One region of the Bacillus sp. ISL-35 genome, then DNA from elsewhere that is predicted to be linked to it. Evidence: riboswitches for the same ligand, from Rfam matches in the RefSeq annotation. Region 1 holds a riboswitch; the other holds the start of a gene.
What was found. Region 1 has a riboswitch for lysine ahead of J7E38_RS08480 (Na+/H+ antiporter NhaC family protein). Riboswitches for the same ligand answer to the same signal wherever they lie in the genome.
Positions count from the first base shown of each region.

Region 1 (3,630 bases):
CATCCAAGCCACTCTGAACCTTTCTTTAATTTCGCAAAGCTCAATGGTGAAGAACCACGATACTTATGGCCAATGGTGAATTCCATGATTAATAGCGGAATCCCTGCGGTTAGTAATGCGAATAGATATGGAAGGAAGAAGGCCCCTCCTCCGTTCTCATAAGCTACACCCGGGAAGCGCCAAATATTTCCCAACCCGACTGCCGAACCTACCGCGGCAAGAATGAAACCTGCCCTCGTGCCCCACTGTGGACGATTTTCCATTTTTAATCCCCCTTGCCTTCTAACCACCTGGAAAATATCGATGAATTAGAAAGTTTTATATTTTCAGATTATTTAGTCTAGAAATAGTATAGCTAGTTTTTTAGGGCTTGTCAAAATATTATTTGCGACATAATAAATTTTTTTCGATAAAATTTTCCCAACTATACTAAAACTCCTATTAATTAGGATTCTATTCCCACTATTTTAAAAATATGAAAAAAGCTGTCTGATTCCAGACAGCTTTTTCATTATTCTGCTAGATTTTCTTTCAGTACTTCTTCCTGGTTTGTTTTGCTTCCGAAGATGAACGCAAAAGCAACCAGCAGGATGGCTACTACTGCAAGTGCTGCGAGCGTGCTGCCTGTAAAACCGAGGACCAGGAAGCCGACAGCTGAAATCGCTGCTGAAATCAGCGCGTATGGCAGCTGAGTCATGACATGGTCCATATGGTGTGAACCAGCACCTGTTGATGAAAGAATCGTTGTATCAGAAATTGGCGAGCAGTGGTCTCCAAAAACCGCACCAGCAAGGACAGCTGCCAAAGCTGGCAAAAGAATTGTAATATCAGCTGCCGCTGCAATATCTCCTGCAATCGGAAGCAAGATTCCAAATGATCCCCATGATGTTCCTGTTGAGAAAGCCATGATACCGGCTACGAGGAACAGCAGGAATGGCAGGAAGGCAATATTGATGTTTGAGCTTTCAACGATACCTGCCAGATATTTACCTGTTTCAAGCCGGCCAATCAGGTCAACGATGACCCAGGCGAAGACGAGAATATAGATAGCCGGAAGCATTGATTTAATGCCCTCAGCAATACCTTTTCCAAAGACATTGGCATTGACTCCTTTTAATACAGCTGCCTGTCTGACAAAAAGAATCAAAGCTACAGCAAGACCCAACAATCCGCCAGTTACAAGAGACTTGGTGACATCTGTATTTTCAAAAATACCGAAAATGGTTACTTTTCCTTCAACAGCACTTGCGCCTGTCCATAGCATCATGCCTACTGTTCCAACGACAAGGGCAACAATCGGCCATACAAGGTCTCCAACAGTACCTTTCGTACTCGTTGGCAGATCATCCTTCAGTTCGCCTGGTACCGGCTTGTCCTGAGGAACAACAATTCCTTCCGTAATCGCAAGTTCCTCATGCTTTTTCATTGGACCAATTTCCACATTCCTAAGAGCAACAATGAAAACCATTGCCAATGCTGCAAGAGCATAGAAGTTCATTGGCACGATTTGCATGAACCCTGAGAACGCACTATATTCATTCACGCCGTGAGCAGCAAGGATTGTACCAATCAATGCAATGATGTAAGCACCCCAGCTGGAAATCGGAGAAATGACACACATTGGTGCTGAAGTTGAATCGATAATATAGGCCAGTTTTGCACGTGAAACCTTCTGGCGATCCGTGATTGGACGAGTGATCTGCCCTACAGCCAGTGCATTGAAATAATCATCAATAAAAATAATAATGCCAAGGAAAGCACCGACTAATTGAGCTCCAGCTCTTGTTTTGACACGCTTCATTGCCCATTCGCCGAACGCTCGGCTTCCTCCTGAAATAGAAATGAAGGCTGTAATTGTACCCAAAAGCAGCAAGAATAAAATGATGTATAAGCTATACGTGTTCAGTTCGCCATCCGCAATGACTATCGCCTTGGCAGCATCCCACACAATAGCGAATGTTTCAATGATATTAAAGTCAGCAAGCAAAAATGCTGCTGCGACGATGCCTGTCCCCAAAGACAATAGCACCCGCCTTGTGATCACTACCATCAAAATTGCCAATAATGGCGGCAGCAATGAAAAAATTGTGTTCTCCATTCTTTCTCCTCCTTGTTTTTGACAGGGGGGAAACATTTACATGAAAAGAGTTGTAGCCACTTTCTTAAAAAATAAAAAAGGACAACGATAGAGAACATTCTATCGCTGCCCTTAATAAGCAACTAGTGTCTCCATCACGATCTGTAGCTCCCCATTATGGATATACCTCCATAATGACAGTGATACTCTTGTTCAAAGTATCCCCAGCAATAAAAAATGTGACTCATCTTATCATTGCTTCGGCAAAATTCCCTTTCAACTGTGATCAACGTTGTCATCCTCACACAGCTTACTCTTTAATCCTGCGCCTCTACCCCATCGGAATGATGTGGTTTATTATTCAATTGATTTTATAATATAACAATATCGTTAACTTGACAACTATAATTATTCACCAGGCAATTGAATCGCTGGCGAAGTATTCCCGCCCCCATTGTAAAACTGCGGAACTTTTCCAGGATAGTAGAAGCTGCCAATCGGAATATTTTCCTGCACAGTCGCAATTTCCGTCGCAAAAGGAATAATGATTTGCACATTCACTTTTACCCTGACCGATACATTGATAAGGGTATTATTAATTCCATGCTCTTCAGTATCCCAGACGACATCTGCCGTCACATCGCCGATTGCATTGAACTTCACCGGAACCCTTGGCCCCATATTACCGAGCAGCGCATTGTTGGTCGCCTGACCCAAAGGAACATAATAAATGATTCCTTCTTCCCTGTCTTTTTCATCGGTCACGAGCTCGACATCTGATAACATCTCGAGAGAGGTAAGATTCCCTCTTTCCGCTTCTTTCAGGTTCATTTGTACAATATTAGTCGTTTCCGCTTTTACCCGATTGATGATTTCTGTGTTGAATTTCACCACAGTGGTTGTACCCCCATCCACCGGTACAAATTCAATCACTTTATCAATATCCATCCCGCTGGCTATTTTTTTGTTGATCGCCTTGTTGATAACCAGAGTCGCAATTTTTCTTGTCTGGGATTCAGCATATTTCATCAAAGTCGGTTCAAGTCCTTTATCGATGATCCAAAGTCCTGCTGCAGTGGAAAAGGAAAAAAACACGAATGTCAGCAGGAATACATACCTGAAAGGCAAGGGCCCTTTCCGAGGCAGCCGCCGGCCGAATTTTGCCAAAACAAATCCCCCCTCTAAAGCTATATGTATGCTTCAAAGGGGGGAACTAGCCTAATTACTTTGTCTTATACTATATTGATTTTCACTTTAATAATTCGCTGCGTACTCGTATTGTATGATCGTATCACAGCTGACAATCATCAGTGACAGATTTGATTTTAGATCCAGGTGGTATGGTTCCACTCTTTGCCCGTTATCCTCAAGAATTCGGACTACAGGACGCTCGCTCAAGCCGGGATTCTGTTGTACTACGACGCCTTTCCGGCCATCACTCAGGATCACTGTCAGGCCGACCGGATAGATCGCCACAGCCCGCCGGAAAGCGTCGACCACCTTCGGGTCAAACAAGCTGCCTGCACCCGAATAAAGAATTTCCAGGCCTTCAT
Region 1 is NZ_JAGGQK010000004.1:512,393-516,022, reverse strand. Features, by position in the region: gene J7E38_RS08485 (sodium-dependent transporter) at 1-263, opposite strand, end outside; gene J7E38_RS08480 (Na+/H+ antiporter NhaC family protein) at 512-2,098, opposite strand; lysine riboswitch at 2,235-2,419, opposite strand; gene yunB (sporulation protein YunB) at 2,486-3,244, opposite strand; gene J7E38_RS08470 (HD-GYP domain-containing protein) at 3,332-3,630, opposite strand, start outside.

Region 2 (3,630 bases), on a different contig from region 1:
CCGGTCTATCATGAGATTGTTTTATATAAATGGACACCGTAACAGGAGGTGAATGACATGAATGAGCAAATCAGAAATAAGCTTGCGCTTCTCCCTGCGCAGCCAGGATGTTATTTAATGAAGGACAGGCAGGGAACCATCATTTATGTGGGAAAAGCCAAGGTTTTAAAAAACAGGGTGCGCTCTTATTTTACCGGATCGCATGACGGCAAGACGCTCAGGCTTGTGAATGAAATCGAGGATTTTGAGTATATTGTCACCTCCTCCGATATGGAAGCCCTGCTTCTTGAAATCAATCTGATCAAAAAACATGACCCGAAATATAATATCATGCTCAAGGATGACAAGAGCTATCCCTTTATCAAGCTGACTGCAGAGCGGCATCCAAAGCTGATCATTACCCGAAAGGTCAAAAAAGACAGTGGCAAATATTTTGGACCATATCCGAACGTCCAGGCAGCGAATGAAACGAAGAAGCTGCTCGACAGGATTTATCCGCTCAGGAAGTGCTCGACACTGCCAGACCGCGTCTGTCTCTATTACCATATGGGCCAATGTCTGGCACCCTGTGTCAAGGACGTCAGCAAGGAAGAGTACAAGCAGATTACCGATGAAATCACGAAATTCCTGAATGGCGGTTACAAGGAAATCAAGGTTGATTTGACGGAAAAAATGGCTGCCGCTGCCGAAGAACTTGATTTTGAGAGGGCAAAGGAGTTCCGCGACAAGATTGCACATATCGAAGCAACAATGGAAAAGCAGAAGATGACCACGACAGACTTTACCGACCGTGATGTGTTTGGCTATGCCGTCGATAAAGGCTGGATGTGTGTTCAGGTATTTTTTATCCGCCAGGGGAAATTGATTGAAAGGGAAGTTTCAATGTTCCCAATCCATAATGAACCTGAAGAAGATATTCTCACATATCTTGGCCAATTTTATTCGAAAAATGAGCATTTCAAGCCAAAGGAGATACTGGTGCCCGAAAGCGTCGATCTCGAATTGGCTGAGGGGCTGCTTGGCGTAAAAGTCCTCAAGCCCCAGCGCGGCAAGAAAAAAGAGCTTGTCCACCTGGCTTCAAAAAATGCCCGTATCGCCCTTCAAGAAAAGTTCTCCTTGATCGAGCGCGATGAGGAAAGGACCATCAACGCAGTGGAGAACCTTGGGAAACAAATGGGGATTTATACACCGCATCGGATCGAATCATTTGATAACTCTAATATCCAGGGGACTGACCCGGTTTCGGCGATGATCGTATTCATTGATGGAAAACCCGAGAAAAGGGAGTACCGGAAATATAAAATCAAATCAGTGAAAGGGCCGGATGACTACGAGTCAATGAGGGAAGTCGTTCGCCGCCGGTATACCCGTGTTTTGAGAGAGGGTTTGCCGCTGCCGGATTTGATCATCATCGATGGCGGGAAAGGGCATATCGAGTCCGCCAGGGATGTCCTGGAGAATGAATTAGGTCTTGATATTCCGATAGCCGGTCTGGCCAAGGATGATAAGCACAGGACTTCTCAGCTGCTTTATGGCAATCCGTTGCAGGTGATCGAATTGCCGCGGAACAGCCAGGAATTTTACCTGCTGCAAAGGATTCAGGATGAGGTGCACCGCTTTGCCATCACCTTCCACCGCCAGCTGAGAGGCAAAAGCGCTTTCCAATCGATCCTCGATGATATTGCAGGCATTGGTGAGAAGCGCAAGAAAGCATTGCTGAAGCATTTCGGATCAGTTAAAAAAATGCGTGAAGCCTCTATTGAGGAATTGAGTGCAGCCGGGCTGCCGGCGAATGTTGCGCAGGAACTATATCAGAAATTACAGGATTAAGGTAGCAATCTATTTTTTTGTATGCTATAATGATAAAAATTTCATATTGCTATCACTTTAGAGTATTAAAGTGAAGATAGAGGTGCAAGCTTCAAGAGTAAAAGTCCGGAGAATTATAGGATTCGAGGAAGGCTTTGAAAGGGGATGCTTGCCGAAGTGGGGAGATGCCTATCCATTTTCTCGCTGGTCCTTCGTTGAATAAACGCTGGATTGTCAAGATTGCCATCTTGGAGTGCTATCTCATGTTGCAGCGTATATAGACGTTTATTAAGCAATGGGAGCCACTTCCATTGCTTTTTCTGTTTTTACGGCTCTTTTTTTAAAAGGCACGGGGAAAATACATATGCGGATAAGCCATGAAGCTCTTACAGAGGCAAAATACTGAAAAAGAGGCAGGGGAAACTTATGGGATTGATTGTACAGAAATTCGGCGGAACATCGGTTGGCAGTGTTGAGAAAATCAGGAATGCTGCCTCAAGGACAGCAGAAGAATTGAAGAACGGCAATAATGTCGTCGTAGTCGTATCAGCAATGGGCAAGACGACTGACCATCTTGTCGACATGGCGAACGATATTTCCAAGGCGCCATCCAAAAGGGAAATGGATATGCTTTTGACGACGGGAGAGCAAATCACCATCGCGCTTTACTCGATGGCTCTTGCACAAAGTGGCATAGAGGCCGTTTCATTTACAGGCTGGCAGGCTGGAATCAAGACTGAAGCCATCCATGGAAACGCCCGGATTATCGATATTGACACAGACAGGATTTCCAAAGAACTAGAGTCAGGAAAGATCGTTATTGTCGCTGGATTCCAGGGAGTAACGGATGACGGTGAAATCACGACACTTGGACGAGGCGGATCAGATACGACAGCTGTCGCGCTTGCAGCCGCATTGAAGGCTGACAAATGCGATATTTATACAGATGTAACAGGCGTGTTTACGACCGATCCAAGATTTGTGAAAAGCGCAAGGAAGTTACTGAGCGTTTCTTATGACGAGATGCTTGAGCTGGCGAACCTGGGAGCAGGTGTGCTCCACCCGCGTGCGGTCGAATTCGCCAAGAATTACGGGTTGCCGATTGAAGTAAGATCCAGCATGGAAAAAGAAAGAGGCACGATCATCGAGGAGGAGAATGAAATGGAACAAAATCTAATTGTACGCGGAGTAGCATTTGAAGACCAGATCACAAGAGTTTCAGTCTTGGGAGTAAGCACTTCATTAAAAGGGCTTTCCACGATCTTCACAACACTGGCGCAAAATCATATCAACGTGGATATTATCGTCCAGAGCCGCACAGAAGCAGGATTAGCCAATATTTCGTTCTCCATCAAGAGCAACGACCTTTCAGAGGCACTTGACGTATTGGAACGCAATAAAGAAACATTGAACTACCAGGCCGTCGAATCAGAAACAGGCCTTTCCAAGGTATCGATCGTCGGATCAGGCATGGTCTCAAATCCAGGTGTAGCCGCGAAGATGTTCGAAGTCCTCGAAGGAAACGGCATCCAGGTAAAGATGGTAAGCACATCAGAAATCAAAGTTTCCACAGTCGTAAACGAAAAACAAATGGTCCATGCCGTCGAATCATTGCATGAAGCATTCGAGCTTTATTCAGGAGCGGTTAAGACGAACTAAGAGATTTATTTTATTGCTTTCCTGGGTGTACTCCAGGAAAGCTTTTTTATCAGATATATTGACGCTGACCCGTGTTCGGTTGAAAGAAAGCTATCAAGTCCATCTGTATGTGCCCGTGAGAAGGAAAAATGAAAGCTGACGGTCACAAAAAAGGGAAACATG
Region 2 is NZ_JAGGQK010000028.1:41,782-45,411, reverse strand. Features, by position in the region: gene J7E38_RS23270 (glycosyltransferase family 39 protein) at 1-42, shown strand, start outside; gene uvrC (excinuclease ABC subunit UvrC) at 58-1,830, shown strand; lysine riboswitch at 1,900-2,076, shown strand; gene J7E38_RS23260 (aspartate kinase) at 2,236-3,468, shown strand.
Region 2: it holds a riboswitch for lysine, as region 1 does, so the genes downstream of both, J7E38_RS23260 (aspartate kinase) here and J7E38_RS08480 (Na+/H+ antiporter NhaC family protein) in region 1, are expected to answer to the same signal.